Regions from separate parts of the Gordonia sp. N1V genome, predicted to be linked through region 1. Evidence: riboswitches for the same ligand, from Rfam matches in the RefSeq annotation. Region 1 holds a riboswitch; the other holds the start of a gene.
What was found. Region 1 has a riboswitch for glycine ahead of gcvP (aminomethyl-transferring glycine dehydrogenase). Riboswitches for the same ligand answer to the same signal wherever they lie in the genome.
Positions count from the first base shown of each region.

Region 2: linked by a shared signal. The riboswitch ahead of gcvP (aminomethyl-transferring glycine dehydrogenase) and the one ahead of gcvP (aminomethyl-transferring glycine dehydrogenase) in region 1 are both predicted to bind glycine.

Region 1 covers NZ_JARJDD010000012.1:2,269-12,642, forward strand. The annotation lists gene P3L18_RS16210 (L-serine ammonia-lyase) at 30-1,418, opposite strand; gene glyA (serine hydroxymethyltransferase) at 1,415-2,701, opposite strand; gene gcvH (glycine cleavage system protein GcvH) at 2,698-3,102, opposite strand; gene gcvT (glycine cleavage system aminomethyltransferase GcvT) at 3,149-4,270, opposite strand; gene gcvP (aminomethyl-transferring glycine dehydrogenase) at 4,267-7,149, opposite strand; glycine riboswitch at 7,338-7,428, opposite strand; gene P3L18_RS16235 (D-arabinono-1,4-lactone oxidase) at 7,593-8,879, shown strand; gene P3L18_RS16240 (MFS transporter) at 8,879-10,048, shown strand; gene P3L18_RS16245 (amino acid deaminase/aldolase) at 10,045-10,374, shown strand, end outside.
Region 2 covers NZ_JARJDD010000012.1:117,625-127,998, forward strand. The annotation lists gene P3L18_RS16680 (hypothetical protein) at 1-73, shown strand, start outside; gene gcvP (aminomethyl-transferring glycine dehydrogenase) at 108-3,029, opposite strand; glycine riboswitch at 3,070-3,202, opposite strand; glycine riboswitch at 3,203-3,318, opposite strand; gene P3L18_RS16690 (MerR family transcriptional regulator) at 3,375-3,977, opposite strand; gene P3L18_RS16695 (bifunctional nuclease family protein) at 4,277-4,777, opposite strand; gene P3L18_RS16700 (MerR family transcriptional regulator) at 4,919-5,605, opposite strand; gene garA (glycogen accumulation regulator GarA) at 5,649-6,098, opposite strand; gene gcvH (glycine cleavage system protein GcvH) at 6,421-6,825, opposite strand; gene P3L18_RS16715 (CDP-alcohol phosphatidyltransferase family protein) at 6,854-7,498, opposite strand; gene secA2 (accessory Sec system translocase SecA2) at 7,495-10,029, opposite strand; gene P3L18_RS16725 (META domain-containing protein) at 10,196-10,374, shown strand, end outside.

The sequences.
Region 1 (10,374 bases):
TGGGGATGAGCATCGGGTGGCGTCGGCGGTCAGCATTCGACCACGTTGACCGGCACGGTGACGGCGAGCCCTCCGGTGGAGGTCTCTTTGTATTTGGCGTTCATGTCGTGGCCGGTGGCGCGCATGGTGTCGATCACCTGGTCGAGGCTGACGCGGTGGCTACCGTCCCCGCGCAACGCCATGCGGGCGGCGTTGATGGCTTTGCCCGCGGAGATGGCGTTGCGTTCGATACAGGGGATCTGCACGAGCCCGCCGATGGGGTCACAGGTCAGACCGAGGCTGTGTTCCATCGCGATCTCGGCGGCGTTCTCGACCTGTTCGGTTGTGCCACCGAGGATTTCGGCCAGTCCGGCAGCGGCCATGGAGGCGGCGCTGCCGACCTCGCCCTGACACCCGACTTCGGCGCCGGAGATCGAGGCACGCTGCTTGTACAGGGAACCGATCGCGCCGGCAGTGAGCAGGAATCGGACGGCGACGTCGTCGGGATCGGTGCGGCCGGCGGGAGTGTAGTGGTGGGCGTAGTGCAGGACGGCGGGGATGATGCCGGCTGCGCCGTTGGTGGGGGCGGTGACGATGCGACCGCCGGCGGCGTTTTCTTCGTTGACCGCCAGGGCGACGAGGTTGACCCAGTCCTCGGCGAACGCCGGATCCCGGTGGGGGTCTTCGGCGGACAGTCGGGTGTACCAATCGTGGGCGCGGCGTTGCACGCCGAGTCCGCCGGGCAGGGTGCCGTGGCGGGTCATGCCTCGTTGCTGACAGGCCTGCATGACGTCGCGGATGTGGAGCAGGCGGGCGCGTACTTGTGCCTCGGTGTGGCGTGGTTGTTCGGTGGCCAGCATCACCGCGCTGATCGGGATGCCGTAACGCTCGGTGAGTAGGAGCAGGTCCTGCCCGGAGTCGAACGCCAAAGGATGATCGGCCTCGGATTCGCTTGTGGCCGTATCTGTTTCGTCGTCGGTGACGACAAATCCGCCGCCGACGGAATAGAAGGTGCGCGAACAGATCTCGCGTCCGGCTGCGGCATGCGCGGTCACGGTCATGGCGTTGGGGTGCCGGTCGAGGATGATAGCCGGGTGCAGGTGCATGTCGTCTTCGGTGAGCGCGACGCCCACGACGCCGGCCACGGTGATGTGGCCACTGGCCCGGACCACCGCAAGCCGCTGGTCCATGTCTTCGGGGTCGATGGTGTCGGGTCGGTGGCCTTCGAGACCGAGGAGGATGGCGGCCATGGTGCCGTGCCCGGAGCCGGTGGCCGCCAGCGACCCGTAGAGGTCGACGCGCAGCCCGGTCAGGTCGGTGAGCAGGCCGCGGCGGTCGAGGGTGGCGGCGAAGTCGGCGGCCGCGCGCATCGGCCCGACGGTGTGTGAACTCGATGGTCCGATGCCGACGGTGAACAGGTCGAACACGCTGACGGTCATGGTGTGCCCACGCCGGGATAGAGCGGGTGGGCCTCAGCGAGCGCACGGACCTGCGCGGCCAGATCGATGACGTCGGCACCCTCGGCACCCTCGACGGCGGTCAGAGCGCGGGCGATGAGGTCAGCGACGCGCTCGAAGTCGGCGACATCGAAGCCGCGGGTGGCCAGGGCCGGGGTACCGATCCGCAGACCGGAGGTGATCATCGGTGGGCGTGGGTCGAAGGGAACAGCATTGCGGTTGACGGTGATTCCGATCGCCTCGAGCCGATCCTCGGCCTGCTGGCCGTCGATGGCGGCCTGACGCAGATCAACCAGCACGAGATGCACGTCGGTGCCGCCGGTGAGCACGCTGATACCCGCGTCGCTGACGTCAGGTCGGCTCAGGCGGTGCGCGACCGCCTGTGCCCCGGCCAGGCACCGCCGCTGACGCTCGGTGAACTCCGGTTCGGCGGCCATTTTGAAAGCGGTGGCCTTGGCGGCGATGACATGCTCGAGCGGTCCGCCCTGCTGGCCGGGGAACACCGCCGAGTTGATCTTCCTCGCGATGGCCGCATCGTTGGACAGGATGATGCCGCCGCGCGGACCGCCGAGTGTTTTGTGGGTGGTGGAGGTGACCACATGCGCGTGCGGCACCGGCGACGGGTGCAGACCGGTGGCCACGAGTCCGGCGAAGTGGGCCATGTCAACCATCAGGTAGGCCCCGACCTCGTCGGCGATCTCCCGGAATCGGGCGAAGTCGAGCTGTCGCGGGTAGGCCGACCAGCCGGCGATGATCAGCTTGGGCTGGTGCTCGCGGGCGGCCGCGGCGACGGCATCCATGTCGATGAGGTGGTCGGATTCGGAAACACCGTAGCCGGCAACGGCATACAGCTTGCCGGAGAAGTTGATGCGCATTCCGTGGGTGAGGTGGCCGCCGGCGTCGAGGGACAGTCCCAGGATGGTGTCGCCGGGAGTGATCAGGGCGTGCATCACTGCGGCGTTGGCGGTGGCACCGGAGTGGGGTTGCACGTTGGCGAACTCGGCGCCGAACAAAGCCTTGACCCGGTCGATCGCGATCTGCTCGATGACATCGACATGTTGGCAGCCGCCGTAGTAGCGGCGCCCCGGGTAGCCCTCGGCGTACTTGTTGGTCAGCACGGAGCCCTGGGCCTGCATCACCGACAGCGGCGCATGGTTTTCCGACGCGATCATCTCGAGCCCACCGCGTTGCCGCTCGAGTTCCTTGCCGATCAGCGCGGCGACATCGGGGTCGAAGTCATCAAGGGTGCGGTCCAGGACGCTCATGCCTCGACACCGTTCTTCTCGGCATACTCGGCGGCACTGAGCAACTCACCGGCGTCGGTGGCCAGCACCGCGAACAGCCAGCCACCCTCGTAGGGGTCGCTGGTGATGATGCTCGGATCGTCGACGGCAGCGGTGTTGACGATCGAGACCGTGCCAGTGACCGGTGAATACAACTCGGACACGGTTTTGGTGGATTCGACTTCGCCGCAGGTCTCGCCAGCGGTCACCGTGGACCCGACCTCGGGGAGTTCGACGAAGACGAGGTCGCCGAGGTTGTCGGCGGCCAGACCGGTGATTCCGATCCGGACCGGTTCATCGGTGGGCAGCGGTGTGCCTGGGGAGACGAGCAGCCATTCGTGTTCGTCGGTGTAGCTGCGGTCGGTGGGAAGTCCAGCAGACATGGTGAAGCCTTTCAGCGGAAGAGAGGTGGAGCCAAGAGAAGTGGAGCTAGGAGGTAGCGGAGCGGTGATAGAACTGACGTGGTGTGACGGTGTAGGTTTCGGCTTTGCCGCGGATGTCGACGGACACCTCGGTGCCGGGGTGGGCGTGGGCGAGGTCCACGTAAGCCATGGCGATCGGGTAGCCCAGAGTCGGCGAGAGGGCGCCGGAGGTGACGGTGCCGATCTCCTGGCCCGACGTGTCGAGGACCGGGTAGTCGGCGCGGGCGGCGCGGCGACCGGTCCCGACGAGGCCGACCAGGGTGCGGGTGGGCGGTTGGTCGGCGAGGGCGGCCAGTGCATCGCGACCAACGAAGCTGGTGTCGAGGCGCACGACCTTGCCCAGCCCCGCTTCATACGGGTTGGTATGCAACGTCAGTTCGTGCCCGTAGAGCGCCATCCCGGCTTCCAGGCGCAGGGTGTCGCGGCAGGCCAGACCGGCGGGAGTGCCGCCGCACGTGCGGGTTTCGGTGAGCAACGCCTGCCAGAGGGGGACGGCGTGCTCGTTGGGGACATAGAGTTCGAACCCGTCTTCGCCGGTGTAGCCGGTGCGGGCGAGCAGTACGTCGATCTCGGCGACCACCGCGGATGCGGCGGCGTAGTACTTGAGTTCGGCCACCGCAGCGCGGTCCGGGCCGGCTACCAGGGCGGCCACGATGGCCTGCGCCTGGGGACCCTGCACGGCGATCAGTGCGGTCTCGGCCGACTGATCGTTCACCGCCACGTCGAAACCTTCGGCCCGGGAATCGAATTCGGCGCAGACGCGACGGGTGTTGGCGGCGTTAGCGACCACCAGGAACCGGTCGTCGGCCAGTCGGTAGACGACCAGGTCGTCGATGACACCGCCGTCAGCGGTGCAGATCAACGAGTACTTGGCGCGTCCGGATGCGGTGGTAGAGAGCTGGCCGACGAGCGCGTAGTCGAGCACCGCGGCCGCGTCGGGACCCTCGATGGCGATCTCGCCCATGTGCGAGAGGTCGAAAAGTCCGGCCGCGGTGCGCACCGCGTGGTGCTCGGCGAGGTCACCGACATATTTGAGAGGCATCTGCCAGCCCGCGAAATCAGTGAAATGCGCTCCGAGGGAATGGTGTTCGCCGAGCAACGGTGAGACCGGGGTAGTCGTGATGGTCATCGGGTGGCCTCCTGGGCATGGATAAGTGATGTGCTGGGGGTGGCGAATGCTTCCGGTGGTGGGCACGAGCACACCAGCTTGCGGTCGCCGCGTACCCCGTCGATGCGGCCGACTGGCGGCCAGTACTTGGCGGTGCGCACCGCGGCGGTGGGATAGGCGGCCGTGTGTCGGGGGTAGGGGAGATCCCACTGGTCGGCGGTGACCTGCTCGGCGGTGTGTGGTGCCTGCCGCAAGGGGCTGCGCTCGACCGGCCAGATCCCGTCGGCCACCAGGTCGATCTCGCCGCGGATGGCGATCATCGCCTCGATGAACCGGTCGAGTTCGGCGAGGTTCTCCGATTCGGTGGGTTCAACCATGAGGGTGCCGTTGACCGGGAACGACAGTGTGGGGGCGTGGAATCCGTAGTCGATGAGACGTTTGGCGACGTCCTCGGCGGTGACACCGGTGGCTGCGGTGAGCTCGCGCAGATCGAGGATGCATTCGTGCGCGACGAGCCCCCCAGTGCCGGTGTAGAGCACCGGATAGTGCAGGGCGAGTGCGTGGGCGAGGTAGTTGGCCGCCAGGACCGCGGTCTTGGTGGCGTGGGTGAGTCCGTCGGGGCCCATCAGCGCCAGATAGGCCCAGGTGATCGGCAGGATGCCGGCGGACCCGTAGTTCGCCGCCGATACTGGACTCGCGGTGATCTCTCCGGCGGCCGGATCGCCAGGCAGATACGGTGCGAGGTGCGCACGCACGGCCACCGGACCGACGCCGGGACCCCCACCGCCGTGGGGGATGCAGAAGGTCTTGTGCAGGTTCAGGTGGCTGACGTCGCCGCCGAACTCACCGGGCCGGGCCAGCCCGACCAGCGCGTTGAGGTTGGCGCCATCGACATAGACCTGGCCACCAGCATCGTGGACGAGGCCGCAGACGGTGCGGACATCGGTTTCGTACACGCCGTGGGTCGACGGATAGGTGAGCATGATCGCCGCGATCTGACCCGTATGAGCGGCGATCTTGGTGCGCAGATCGTCCAGATCGATGTTGCCGTTGTCGGCGGTGGCCACCACCACGACCCGCAACCCGGCCAGCACGGCCGACGCGGCGTTGGTGCCATGCGCGGACTGCGGTATCAGACACACGTCGCGTCGGGTATCCCCGTGAGCGACGTGGAAGCTGCGGATGGCCAGCAAACCGGCGAGCTCTCCCTGAGATCCGGCGTTGGGCTGCAACGAAACCCGGTCGTAGCCGGTGATGTCGGCCAGCCACCGCTCGAGGTCGGCGACCAGCCGGCGGTAGCCGACGGTCTGATGCTCGGGCGCGAACGGATGGATGCCGGCAAAGCTGGGGTAGCTGATCGGCTCCATCTCCACGGCCGAGTTGAGCTTCATCGTGCACGACCCGAGCGGGATCATGGTGCGGTCGAGCGCGAGGTCCTTGTCCGAGAGCAACCGCAGGTAACGCAGCATTGCCGTCTCGGAGCGGTGTTCGTGAAACACCGGATGCTGCAGGAACATCGACGTACGCACCACAGTCGCTGGAAGGCTGTCGACAGCGGTGGTCCGGGGGCGGTGGGCGCCGAACACCGCCAGCACGGTGTCGATGATGGTGTCGGTGGTGACCTCGTCGCAGGCGATCGCCAGCTGATCGTCGTCGACACGCCGCAGATTGATGCCGGCCTGCTCGGCCGCGGTCACCAGAGTGTCGGCGCGGCCAGGCACCACGACGGTGACGGTGTCGAAGAACTCCTCGTGGAGCACCCGATGACCGGCCACCCGCAGCCCGGCGGCCAGCGTCCGAGCGTGACTGTGGACGCGGGAGGCGATGGCACGCAACCCTTCTGGACCGTGATAGACCGCATACATGGCGGCGACGTTGGCCAGCAGGGCCTGAGCGGTGCAGATGTTGCTGGTCGCCTTGTCGCGACGGATGTGCTGTTCGCGGGTCTGCAGTGCCAGGCGATAGGCGGGTCGGCCGGCCGTATCGACCGACACCCCGACCAGCCGGCCGGGCAACATCCGTTCCAGTCCGGACCGCACCGCGATGTAGGCGGCGTGCGGGCCGCCGAAGAACAGGGGCACACCAAAGCGCTGCGCGGACCCGATCGCGATGTCGGCGCCCTGCTCACCCGGCGGGGTGAGCAGAGTCAGCGACAGCAGATCCGCGGCGACCGCCACCAGCGCACCACGCTGATGCGACTCGGCGATCAGGGCGGTGTTGTCACGCACCGCACCACTCGCGCCCGGTGCCTGCACCACGACGCCGAACAGGTCACCTGCGGGCAATCCGACACTGAGATCGGCGACCGTGATTTCGATACCGACCGCCGCGGCACGTCCGATCAAGACCGCGAGTGTCTGTGGGAGACAATCGGAGTCGACGACCACCCGGGAGCTCGGCGAAGTCTTGTTCGCCCGCCGCATCAACAGGACCGCTTCCACGACGGCGGTGGCCTCGTCGAGCAGTGAGGCTCCCGCCAGCGGTAGTGTGGTGAGATCCTCGATGACGGTCTGGAAGGTCAGCAACGCTTCGAGACGACCTTGCGAGATCTCCGGCTGGTAGGGCGTGTAGGCGGTGTACCAGGCCGGCGACTCGAGCATGTTGCGGCGCAGCACCGCTGGCGTGATTGTGTCGTGGTAGCCGGCCCCGATCATCTGCACGCGAGGTGTGTTGTGCGCGGCCAACTCTCGTAGTGCGGTGAGCACCTCGGCCTCGGATCGGGCCGCCGGCACCTGCAGCGGGGTGTGGGTACGGATTTGCTCCGGAACCGCGGCGTCAATCAACTCATCGAGGCTGTCATAGCCCAGCACATCGAGCATCCGCGCGATCGACGAGTCGTTGGGTCCGACATGACGGGAAACAAAGTCGGGGTTGTCGGCGGCCGGCGCCGGAAACGACATAGGTGATGACACAAGGCAACTCCAGGAACAGGGGCACCCGTGGGTAAACGGGCACGTTGAGGTGGATGTGCCTCCCCGCTCTGTCCTCGACACCTGAGAGTTTGAGCCGGACCCACGCGAAAAGCGTTCCGGCGGTTCACCTTCGGTAAGACCGGTCAGCGATGACCGGAGCTATTCTCCAGAGTTGCCTCGACGCGGTGGTACATGAGCCTGAGAGATTCCTGGGGAGGATGTTGCTCCTACGGCGCCCCAGTTAAGGGGTTCTCCCACCGCGCGTCGTCGACGTATTCGGTTGTGAGAGGACACCCTACACACACCAACCAAAATTTGTCTCTTCACCGAACAACGGCTCGTGTGAGCCGGAGCACTAACAACACAATTGCTGTGAGTCGGTCGCCATAGTTGTGTTTCACAACGCGCTCGGTAGACGCGACGCTATGTGCATGTGGACAAACTATGCAGGCGACCAGACCTGTACTCCCGCGAAGTTTGCGCGACCTGCGACAGTGGATGAGGTGTCTCGTCTTGTTACCGAGGCAGCGAACCGCGGCCACACAGTACGGGCCGTCGGTGCCGGACACTCCTTCGGCGGCAATGTGTTGACCGACGGCACGCTCCTCTCGCTCGACAATCTTTCCGGACTCCACCACGCGGATCCGACGACCGGGTTGGTCCGGATCGGGGCGGGCACTCGACTCCACGAGCTCAACAGATTGCTCGACGCGCACGGGCTGGCAATGCCCAACCTCGGCGACATCAACGTCCAGAGCGCTGCCGGCGCGATCTCGACCGCGACGCACGGGACGGGCCGCAAACTCGGCAACCTGGCCACGACGGTCGAGTCGATCGAGCTCGTGAAGGCCGACGGGTCCGTCGTGGAACTGAGCACCGGCGACGAGTTGCGCGCAGCCCGGGTCAGTGTCGGCGCGCTCGGGGTCATCACCGCCTACACGCTGCGAACCGTGCCTTCGTTCCGGTTGCACGAGCGGCGCGAGAAGATTCCACTGACCCGCGCGCTCGCCGAACTCGACGAGCTTGCGGACAGCAACGACCACTTCGGGTTCTTCGCTTTTCCGCACGCACGCGACGTGTTGGCCAAGTCGCTCAACCGCTCCGATGAGCCGGCGAACCCGCCGAGCCGCGCTGCGGAATACATCCGCGACATCGTCGTGGAAAACCATGCCCTGGATGCCGTGAGCAAGGTGGGCCGACGGTGGCCCAATCAGATTCCGCGCTTGAACCGGACTCTGACCGCTATCGCATCGTCGAGCAGCCGGGTCGACGTCAGCCACCAGGTGTTCTCCAGCCCGCGGACGGCGGCGCGGTTCACCGAGTCGGAATGGGCTGTGCCGCGGGCGGCGTGTGGCGAGGTCTTCCGTGCGATCCAAAGCGAGATCGACCGACAGGGATTTGCGGTCAACTTCCCTCTGGAAGTGCGGTTCGTGGCCGCGGACGAGGCATCGCTGCTCAGCCCGTCGTACGGTCGCGAGACGGCCTACATAGCGGTTCATATGTACGAGGGCATGCCGTGGAGGCCGTACTTCGAGGCAGTTCAGCGCATCGCGACCGACCTTGGCGGCCGGCCACACTGGGGTAAGCGGCACTCCCTCGACGCCGCGGCACTGGCCGATGTGTACCCGGAGTGGGAAACGTTCCAAACCGTGCGGCGTGCCTACGACCCGGATGGAGTTTTCGCCAACGATCACATCCGCCGAATCTTCGGCGCCTGATGAGCAACCGATGGGGAGCGGTCGCCGCGTACGCACTGGTGGCGGCGTCGACGCAGTTGCTGTGGTTGACCTTCGCGCCCATCACGACCGATGCCGCCGAGCACTACGGGGTCTCGACCGGCGCGATCGGGTGGCTGGCGAACGTGTTTCCGCTGCTCTACGTCGTGTTGGCCATCCCCGCGGGAATAGCGCTCGACCGATGGTTTCGAGTAGCGCTGACCCTGGGCGCCGTACTGACCGCCGCGGGTGGACTGATTCGGCTTGTCGGCGATCAGTATTCAGTGGTCCTGGCCGGGCAGTTACTCGTCGCCGTCGCGCAGCCGTTGGTCCTCAACGCGATCACCCGTGTCGCGGGCAGCTATCTGGCTGAACCGGACCGGCCAAGGGGCATCGCGGCCGGGTCCGCCGGCACGTTTGCCGGCATGGTTGCTGCATTCCTGATGGGCAGCGTGATGGACATTCACACCCTGCTGGTCACCCAGGCCGCCATCGCGGTGGCGTCGGCGGTGGCCCTCGTCGCCGCCCTGCGGGTACCGGCGCAGTATCACCGGTCGGCCGAAAGCTCCGGGTTCGCCGCGTTCCGAGAGACGTGGCGAGACCCCTTCATCCGCAGACTGTGCGCACTCGTCTTCGTGCCATTCGGCGCGTTTGTTTCCCTGACCACATGGACCGAGGCACTGCTGGCACCGGCGGGCGTGTCGGCGGATCAAGCGGGAATCGTGTTGATCGCCAACGTCATCGCCGGCGTGGTCGGGTCGGCGCTGATTCCGGTGTGGGCCACCAAGCGCCGCCGCGAACTCTGGATCATCCTTGTCGCGGTGGCCGTCACGGCAGCGTCCTGCCTCGCCTTGGCCATTGCGCCCGGATTCGCCCTCGCGGTCTTGGTGTTCACCCTCTTCGGGTTCCTGCTCCTGCCTGCGCTACCGATCGTCCTCGAACTGTCCGAACGCCGAGTCAGCTCCAGCGAAGGCGCGGCCGCAGGCCTCATCTGGCTCTCCGGAAATCTCGGAGGTCTCATTGTGGCGGGCGTCGTCGGCGCACTCGTCAACCATCCCGCGTCCGCCTTCCTCCTCATGGCCGCGGTCGTGCTCGCCGCGATTCCGCTGCTGCGTAGTTTGCGCTCCGATGTCGACGCACTGCCATCGATTTCAACAGAAGGACACTCATGACAACGTTGGATCTGGGGTCGGTCACGGCCCGCTCGGGTGTGGGTTACGGCCGGCTCGCACGCGCCACTGCCGACCTTGAGCCACCGTTCGCGGTGGTCGATGTGGGGGCGTTGAGGGCCAACGCGGACTCCCTGGTTTCGCGTGCGATCGGCAAACCGGTTCGGCTGGCGTCGAAGTCGGTGCGCTGTCGACCGATCACGCACGCGGTACTCCAACGCCCCGGCTTCCGTGGTGTCCTGGCCCTGACGCTCGCCGAGGCGCTGTGGTTGGCGTCCGACGTGCAGGACGTGGTGGTCGGTTACCCGACCGCCGACGTCACGGCGCTG
Region 2 (10,374 bases), 120 kb from region 1:
TCCGATGCCCAATCCGGAGGATCAGGCCATCGTCACGATCAACAAGCTCGTGTACGGCACCAACGCGGGCTGACGGCCGCCCGGGTTGTCCTCAGCCACCGGTATCACTAGGCGAACGCCGCCACCGGCGGGCAACTGCACACGAGGTTGCGGTCGCCGAAGGCCCCGTCGATGCGCCGCACCGCCGGCCACACCTTGGCTCGCGCGCCCGCGGACGGCAGGCCCTGCGGGTACACGGCCACCTCCCGGGAGTACGGATGGTCCCACTCGCCGACGAGGCACTCGGCGGTATGCGGCGCTCCGCGTAGCGGGTTGTCCTCTGCGGGCCACGTGCCCGCGGCCACGGCGTCGATCTCGGCGCGGATTGCGATCATCGCGTCGCAGAACGCATCGAGTTCGTCGAGGTTCTCGCTCTCGGTCGGCTCGACCATCAGCGTCCCGGCCACCGGGAAACTCATCGTCGGCGCGTGGAAGCCGTAGTCGGCCAATCGTTTTGCCACATCGTCGACGGTGACACCGGTCTCCTTGGTCAGCGGACGCAGATCCAGGATCGCCTCGTGGGCCACCCAGCCGCCGACCTCACCGGTGTCCCCGGCACCGGCCTCGTGGCCGGTGTAGAGCACCGGGTAGTGATCGGCGAGCCGACGCGCGATGTAGTTCGCCGAGGCGATGGCAGTCAGCGTCGCCCGACGTAGACCGGCCGCCCCCATCATCGCGATGTAGGCGTAGGTGATCGGCAGGATCGACGCCGATCCGTAGGGCGCGGCGGCGATCGTCGGACCGTCCGGCAGCTCCGGCGCGAGCGGGTGGCCAGGCAGGAATGCCGCGAGATGACTACGCACCGCGACCGGGCCAACCCCGGGTCCGCCGCCGCCGTGCGGGATGCAGAACGTCTTGTGCAGGTTCAGATGACTCACGTCGCCGCCGAAGCGTCCCGGACGGGCAACGCCGACGAGCGCGTTCAGGTTCGCGCCGTCGACATACACCTGACCGCCGGCGTCGTGGACGGCCGCGCAGATGTCGGCGATGTCGTGTTCGAACACCCCGTGGGTGGAGGGATAGGTGATCATGATCGCGGCCAGACGCGTGCCGTGTTCGGCGATCTTGGCACGCAGATCCTCGACGTCGACGTCACCGTTGGTGCGGCAGGCCACCACGACCACCCGCATCCCGGCCATGACCGCCGAGGCCGCATTGGTGCCATGCGCACTCGACGGGATCAGGCACACGTCGCGGTCGGTGTCGCCGCGGCTGTGGTGGTAGCCGCGGATCGCCAGCAGGCCCGCGTACTCTCCCTGTGAACCCGCGTTGGGCTGCAGGCTCACCCGGTCGTAGCCGGTGATGGCCACCAGCCACGATTCCAGGGTCGCGATCAGCTCGCGGATGCCCGCACTGTCCTCGGCCGGGGCGAACGGGTGCAGTCCGGCGAAGCCCGGCCAGGTGATGGGTTCCATCTCCGCGGTGGCGTTGAGCTTCATCGTGCACGAGCCGAGCGGAATCATGCTGCGATCGAGCGCGATGTCCTTGTCGGACAGGGCTCGTAGGTATCGCAGCATCGACGTCTCGGTGCGGTGGCGGTGGAATGCCGGGTGCGTGAGGTAGTCACTCGTGCGTGTCGCGATCGGTTGTGCGAACTGCCTCGGGCGTACACCGGCGGAATCGAAGACACCGAGCACGGCGCGTACGTCGTCGTCGGTGGTGGTCTCGTCGCAGGCGATGCGCACGGTGTCGGCGTCTGCGCGCCACAGCGCGATTCCGGCCTGTCGGGCCGTGGCGACGATCCGGTCGGCACCGCCGGGGATCCGGACCGCGACGGTGTCGAAGAAGGTTGCGTGCTCGACGGCGAAGCCGGCGGCGGTGAGCGCGTCGGCGATCCGCGCGGCCCGTTCGTGCACCCGAATCGCGATGGCGCGCAACCCTTCCGGACCGTGATAGCCGGCATACATCGCCGCGATGATGGCGAGCAGGACCTGTGCGGTGCAGATGTTGCTGGTTGCCTTCTCGCGGCGGATGTGTTGTTCGCGCGTCTGCAGCGACAGCCGGTAGGCGAGGTTGTCATCGGCGTCCTTGGACACCCCGACGAGTCGTCCGGGCATCTGCCGGGTGTGGGCGGTACGCACCGCGAGGTATCCCGCGTGTGGGCCGCCGAAGCCCATCGGCACACCGAACCGCTGGGTGGTGCCGAAGGCGACGTCGGCGCCCAGCTCACCGGGCGGGGTGATGAGGGTCAGGGCCAACAGGTCGGCGCCCACCGCGACGAGTGCGCCGGCCCCATGAGCGGCCTCGATGATCGGCGCGGCGTCGATGATGCGGCCGGAGGCACCCGGCACCTGCAGCACGACGCCGAAGTAGTCGTCGGCGGGCAGACCGTACCCGGGGAGTTCGGGATGCAGTGCCGCCTCGACGACCTCGATCCCCAACGGCTCGGCACGGGACTCGATGACGGCGCGGGTCTGCGGGTAGAGATCGGCGTCGACGACCAGCCGCGCCGACTTCGACTTGCCCGCCCGGCGCATGAGCGTCATCGCCTCCGCCGCCGCGGTCGCCTCGTCGAGCATCGACGCATTCGCGACCTCGAGGCCGGTGAGGTCGGAGACCATGGTCTGGAAGTTGAGCAGTGCCTCGAGGCGCCCCTGGCTGATCTCGGGCTGATAGGGCGTGTAGGCGGTGTACCAGGCCGGGTTCTCCAGCACGTTGCGGCGGACCACCGGCGGGGTCAGCGTGTCGTAATAGCCCAGCCCGATCATCGAGCGGCAGACCGTGTTGCGGGCGGCGAGTTCGGCGAGTGTGGCAAGCACCTGGTGTTCGGTGGCCGGCGGAGGAAGGGCGTCGAGGCCGTTGTCGTCGGGCGAATCGGCGATCACCGCGGGCACCACGCGCGCGGCGAGTTCGTCGAGACCCGACACGCCGATGGTGGCCAGGATGTGCGCGGTCTCCGCGTTGTCGGGGCCCACGTGACGGTCGACGAAGGCCGGCGGGACGGGCAACCGGGATTCCACGGGCGACTGGGATTCGGACAGACGGGTCATGACGGGACCTCTCACGGGATCCGGACACCGGATCGTTCGGTCCTCCCCCTCTGTCATGCCGCGGATCGCAGATCCGGCCGGCGCCTGAGAGATTCGGCCGTACGCGGCGTCACCGACGCGTCTGGCCTTTCACCGTGGGCGGACGAGTGGCTCGTCACTTTCCAGAGACGCCGTCGTCCATCACGGTCCGGGTGCCTGAGAGTTTGACGGAGAGGTATTGCTCCTTCGGCGGTCACCGCGTGACCTCGTATCCGAGGCGTGGACGGCGACGCTCTCCCGTGATGCAGCGGCGCCCGCCCAGTCTACCGTCGGGTAACCCGCCGGGTGCAGCGCGCCACGAGGTGGCTATCCGGTGCGGCGCGTGCGGCTCTTGCGACGTGCCGCGAGCTCGTCCTCCGGAGCGGTCTCGGTGACGCCGCCGTCGGCCCGTTCACCGGGGAAGTCGGAGATGGTGCCGGTGAGTTCGCGCATGGCTCCGCTCACCGCGATCCCGAAGACGCCCTGACCACCCTGGAGCAGGTCGACGACTTCTTCGGCAGAGGTGCACTCGTAGACCGTCGTCCCGTCCGAGAACAGGGTGATCCGCGCGAGGTCCTCGACCCCCCGCTGACGCAGATGGTCGACCGCGACACGGATGTTCTGCAGCGAGATCCCGGTGTCGAGCAGACGTTTGACGATCTTGAGGACCAGGACGTCCTTGAACGAGTAGAGCCGTTGACTGCCGGACCCGGCGGCACCGCGAATCGACGGGACGACCAGCGAGGTCCGTGCCCAGTAGTCGAGCTGACGGTAGGTGATGCCGGCGATCTGGCAGGCGCTCGGGCCGCGGTAGCCGATCAGCTCGTCGGGCACCGTGTCATTGGGGAACAGGCCGGGAGCGATGTCCTCCAGGCTTCCCTGCGTCGCCGTTCGCGGCGCGCCACGATCCCCACTCGCACCGTTGTCCATCGGCTGATCGCCCACTGCAGACTCCTCGCCACACCTTGAGAACCGGTCGGACGGGCATGCACTTTGTCGGCCACCCTCGGTGGTCTACTGTACGCGCCCGCGCGCCGATCGATGTCCTGCTCGCCACGGATGTCCTGCGGCGATCCGGCACTGACGCTATGCCTGCCGACGACTCCGAATCAACGCGACGCGCCAGGAGGCTCAACCTCTACTTGAGATGGAGGCAGACGGAGACCAGACGGTTGCCGATCCGTGATGTGTCGCTCCCGCCGATGGCGAAACCGATCGCCTCACGCGGATCAGGCGCCGCCGCTCGCCTTGAAGTCGTCGGGTGAGACGTTGTCGAGGAACTCCTTGAACTTCTCGACCTCGTCGTCCTTCTCGTTCGGCGCCTCGTCGGTGTCCTCGTCCGGGATGAGCAGACCCGCCTCGGCGAGGACCTCCTCGTCGGCGATGATCGGGACCTCGGCACGCATGGCGACCGCGATCGAATCCGAGGGGCGCGCCGATACCCGGAGGTCGTTGGCGAAGACCATCTCGGCGTAGAAGGTGCCCTCTTGCATGTCGACGATGCGTACCTCGACGAGGGTCTGCCCGAACTCCTCGATGAGGTTCACGATCAGATCATGGGTCAATGGCCTCGGCGGCTCGATCCCCTTCTGCCGCAGCGCGATCGACGCGGCTTCACTCTGCCCGATCCAGATCGGCAGATATCGTGCGCCGTCGACCTCACGCAGCAACAACACGGGCTGACTCTGTGGCGGCTCGACGCGGATACCGACCACGCGCATTTCGCTCATGTCATGCACCTCCACCCGATGACGACGGAACCGATTCTCTCGTGACCCGATGGGTCCTTCTCGACGCTACACCGCACCGCCGCCGCACGAAGGTCGAGTCGGTCCGACCGGACGATCGGGCCGGGCGTCAGAACGCCGACGTCAGTCCAAGACGTCCCGCACGGCCGCCTTGACCAGCTGGGTGTGCAGGGTGACCGAGAGGGCCGCGATCTCGCGCACCAACTCCTCGGCGCGATCGCGGGCACCGGTGCCCTTGCCCTTGGCGATCGGGCTGGCGATCTGGGCGACCAGCCCGGCCTCACGGTCGGCGGAGACCTTGAACGCGCGCAGGTGTCGTGTCTCGACGCCGTAGCTCGCCAGTGCCGCAGCGGCTTCCACCAATCGCACCGCGTCCTCGTCGAAGAACCCGGCGGGGCCGGGCGTCAGCAGGCCACTGCGTTGGAGTTCGGTCACGAACGCCGAGTCCACACCCGTGCGTTCGATCAACGACTCCCGTGACACCCGGTCTGCGCGCGAACCGAAGTCGGTGGCCGGCGCCACCGCCGAGCGAGCCGACGACAGCAACCGCGTGCCGTTGCCGGTGGACCCGTCGTTGCCGTGATCGATCGAGTCGAGTTGCTCCTTGATGACCTTCAGCGGCAGATAGCGATCACGCTGCGCGGTCAGCACGAAGCGCAGCCGATCGCAGTCCGCCTGGCTGAATCTGCGATAGCCCGACGGCGCACGCTCCGGACTGATCAATCCCTCGGACTCGAGGAATCGGATCTTGGAGATGGTGACGTCGGGAAAGTCCTCACGCAGCAGTGCGAGGACCGACCCGATGGACATCGGTCCGTCGCCGCGCTGCCCTGCTGGGGAGGCCGGCACGTGCCTAGGAAGCGGAACCGTCGCGCGGGCCGCTCAGGAATACGAGCCGGAACTTGCCGATCTGGACCTCGTCGCCGTTGCTCAGCGTCGCGGTGTCGACCGGTTCGCGGTTGACGTAGGTGCCGTTGAGGCTGCCCACGTCGACGACCTGGAACTCGGCGTCGGACAGCCGGAACTCGGCGTGCCGGCGGCTCACGGTGACGTCGTCGAGGAAGATGTCGCTGTCGGGGTGGCGGCCCGCGGACGTGGTCGCCTGGTCGAGCAGGAACCGGGATCCGGCGTTCGGACCACGCTTGACGACAAGCAGCGCCGTGCCGGGTGAGAGTCGCTCGACCCCGGTGTCGGCGGGCTCACTCGAGGTGCCGGCCGAGTCGAGTTCGTTGATGAACTCCTCGCGGAAGACCGACGTGGTCTCCACGGGCGCCTCGAAGTCCTTGTCGTTATCGCTCACTATCTCTCCTTCGTCGTCCGAAGTGCGCTGTTGTCGATCGCGGCGCCGTCGAGGCGCTCGGCCGCGTCCGAAGCGGGTCGGGGAACCGGGTACCCGACGCACGGGGCGTCGGTTCGGTCGCACCTGTCGGCGCCCGAATCCAACCTACCGTTTCGCGCCGACCCCGACCCATCAGACCCGGCAGACACCGATTGATCATAGCCGCCCGGATCCGCCGACCACGACCGTTGGGGAGCGTTTCGGCGTTACGCCACCGCGTATCCGGTGGATCGGGCCGGCTGCCGTCCCTCGGGGCGAGGCCGACGCGATGCCGCCGTGTCGCCGCTCAGCCGTCGATGACCTGCCGGTATCCGTCGGCGTCGAGCAGGTCGCCCAGTTGTGCGTCGAGTTCGCCGGATTCCTCGACCGCGATCTCCACGAGCCAACCGGCTTCGTAGGGTTCGGAATTGACCAGATCCGGCGTCGACTCGAGTTCGTCGTTGACGGCCGCGATCGTCCCGTTGAGGGGCCCGAAGATGTCGGAGACACTCTTGGTCGACTCGACCTCGGCAAACGACTCGCCGGCCTCCACGTCCGACCCGACGTCGGGCAACTGCACGAAGACGACGTCACCGAGCTGCTCCTGGGCGAAGTCGGTGATCCCGATCCGGACTGTCGTGGGCGAGACCCGACGGACCCATTCATGCTCGGGCGTATAGGTCAACTCGGCCGGCACGTTGGTTTCGGTCACTGTGCCCCCTTTCTGTTCGTTCGAGACTTTAACCCGCTGCGGCCGAGGAGACGCGGTCGAGTCGCGGCATCATGCGCATCACCATGATCGTCTGGGCCCAATAGAGCACGAACGACCACAGATACATTCCGACGCCCCAGATCAGGAAGGCCCATCCGATCGGATAGCAGATGGTGCCGATCACCGAATCAAGTTGTCCGGCAAGCAGCCACGGGAAGGCGCTCATCAGGGCGAAGGTCGCGGCCTTGCCGACGTAGAGCACCGGCAGCGCCACCAGCCCGCGCGAACGCAGCAGCGGTGCGCTCGCGAACAACAGCACGTCCCGGGCGATGATGACGCCGATCAACCACCACGGCACGAAGTCGCGCAGCCCGAAACAGATCGGGATGACCACGATGTAGAGGCGATCGGCGGCGGGGTCGAGCAGCTCGCCGAGTCGTGACGACTGGTCGAGCAGCCGGGCGAGTTTCCCGTCGAGCCAGTCGGTGACCCCGGAGACGAACAGCACGACGAACGCCGACCCGTCGGCCTTCTCGACGATCACCAGCCAGATGAAGACCGGGATGAGGACCAGCCGCAAGACGCTGAGCGCGTTGGGCACGGTGAGGACGCGGTCGACGCCGGGCGCCGCTGCCGTCACCGGGCCGTCGTCGTCTCCCCCCGATCCGGTCACCGGAAGATACCGATGATTCCCTGCAGGGTCTTGGCGCCGCCGGACGCGAACAGGTTGTCGTGAACCATGTAGGTCCACGTCATCGTCGACCGGTGCAGGTCCGCGGCTCCCAGGTCCACCCCGTCCGGGGTGATCACCGCCTCGCGGAAGGTCTTGCGCGACTTGTCGATCGCCCGTGTCGGCAGCTCGGAGAACTCGGCCAGGATGAGCCGGTGGAACTCGTCGAGCGGACTCTCCCGCCCGATCGCACGCAGGTGGATGCTCGCCCGGACGTCGGAGACGAAGGCCAGGTGATCGGCCCATTCGCGATCGAGGTGGTAGAGCATGATCTCGCGGGCCGCCTGCTCGAGCACGTCGTCGGCGAGCGGCTCGACGGGGATCCACCGCGACTTCTCCTCGGTCACGTCGGATGCGTCGGACGCGTGGGCCTGGTCGGTCGTGTTCGCCTCGGTGACACTGTCCGCGGCGGCACTGTCCTCGGTCGCGCTGTCCTCGGTGGCGGCCCCTGCAGTCTCCTCGACCTCCGCCGCCTTCTCATCCACCCCGGCCTTCTCATCCACCCCGGCCTTCTCATCCGCCCCGGCCGCACCCTCTGCCTTGGCGGTTCCGGTGAGTTCGGCGTACCGCTCCGGTTCGAGATCACGGAGTTCCTTGAGCGCGGAGTCGGTGGTCAACACCTCCATCCGGCGTTTGACCACGATCTCGCGTTGCTGATTCACCAGCTGGTTGTAACGCCAGGTGTTGGCGTGCAATTCGAGCATCACGCCCTCGGCCACCCGTTGGGCCTGCTCGATGAGGTCGATTCCCTTCGATCCCATCGACCCGTCCTCGGACTGCGCGACGGGATCACGCTTGAACGAGAGATTCTTGGTGACGACGGGATCCTCGAGGCTGCTGAAGAAGACCGACATCCCCGGGTCACCCTGACGGCCGGCGCGGCCACGCAGCTGGTTGTCGAGACGTTCGGTGTCGTGCCGCCCGGTGCCGACCACGCACAGTCCGCCGAGTTCGATGATCTCCTCGCGAGCCGTCTCGTCGTCGGACGATCCGCCCAATCGGATGTCGGTGCCGCGTCCGGCCATCTGCGTCGACACCGTGACGGCGTCCTTGGTGCCCGCCTCGGCGATGATCTTGGCCTCTTCGGCATCGTTCTTCGCGTTGAGGACCACGCATCCCACGCCGGCCTTCTCCAGGAAGTACGCGAGTTCTTCGGACTCGGCGACGTCGTGGGTGCCGATGAGGACCGGCTGACCGGTCTCGTGCACCTCTTTGACGTAGGCGACGACCGCCTCCACCTTGTTGGCCTTGGTGTCGTAGACGCGGTCGGGCAGATCCTTGCGGATGTTGGGGGTGTTCGGTGGGATCTGCGAGACCCGAAGGTCGTAGAACTGTCGGAACTGCTCACCGGCGGCCAACGCGGTACCGGTCATGCCGCACACCTTCGGGTAGCGGCCGATCAATGCCTGCACGGTGATGGTGTCGATGACCTCGCCGGAGTCGGTCTGGGCGAGGCCCTCCTTGATCTCCACGGCCGCCTGCATGCCGTCGGGCCACCGCTGCAGCTGGGCCACCCGACCGCGGGAGGCGTTGATCAGGTGCACTCCGCCGTCGCGCACGATGTAGTGGACATCGCGCTCGAGTAGGTGGTGGGCGTGCATGGCGACGTTGACGTGGACCAGGGTCGTGCCGACGTGCTCTTCGTCGTAGAGGTCGATGCCGCCGAGTTCCTCCTCGACGAAGGCCGCACCCTCGTCGGTGAGCGAGACGTTGCGTCCCTCGACGTCGATCTCGTAGTGCTTGTTCTTCATCCGCGCGACCACGTCGTGGATGGCCTGATCGGGTACCTCGACATCAGCGGTTCCGGCGAGGACGAGCGGGATGAGCGCCTCGTCGACGAGGACCGAGTCCGCCTCGTCGATGATCGCGACGTCGGGGGTCGGCGAGACGAGTTCGTCGGCATGGATCGCGAGCTGATCGCGCAGCACGTCGAAGCCGATCTCGTTCACCGAGCCATAGGTGACGTCGCCGTCGTAGGCCTGCTTGCGCTCGGCACGACTCGAGTTCTCCGACACCGCATGCACGGTGATGCCGAAGGCCGCGAACAGCGGAGCCATCCACTCCGCGTCACGGGTCGCGAGGTAGTCGTTCACCGAGATGACATGGACGCGATGGCCTTCCAGGACATATCCGACCGCAGCGATAGCGCCTGCGAGCGTCTTGCCCTCACCGGTACCCATCTCGATGACGTCGCCGTCGAGCAGGCGCAGCGCACCCTGCAGCTGGACATCGAACGGCCGCAGACCCAGCGACCGGTCGGCGGCCTCGCGGGCGAGGGCGAGGAACTTCGCGCGATCTCCCCCATCGGCGCCGATGTCGAGCTTTTCCGCCTCGGCGCGGAAGTCCGCGTCGTCGAGGTCGGCGGCCCAGTCGGTGTGTGCCTTGGCATCCTTGAGCAGGCTCAGCGACTTGGCCTGGTTCCGCGAACTCTGTGCCCCCAGCAAACGCCACATGCTGTTCGTCAGCTTTCCCACCGAGCGTTCTCCTACCAGTTGTTCCCGGATCGAATCGCCGTCCACGGTACGCGGCCGCTGCCACCGCTGTGACGCCCACCGTGGCACGGTGGATCCATCATGCCGATCGCCGTCGGCCAGATGCCGAGAACGGCAGGCGGAGAACACGTCGACTACGGTTGCCCTCGTGGTCTTCCCATGGTCACGACACAGCACCGTCTCCGGCACCGTCGCCATGTCGGCGATCCTCGCTGTCGTGGCTGCCGCGGTGGCGATCACCGTTCTGCGCGATCCGGATACGGCCTCGGGCGACCCATCCGTGCCGCAGGCCCTGCCCGCGAGCTCGTCGTTCACCTCGGTCTCGGT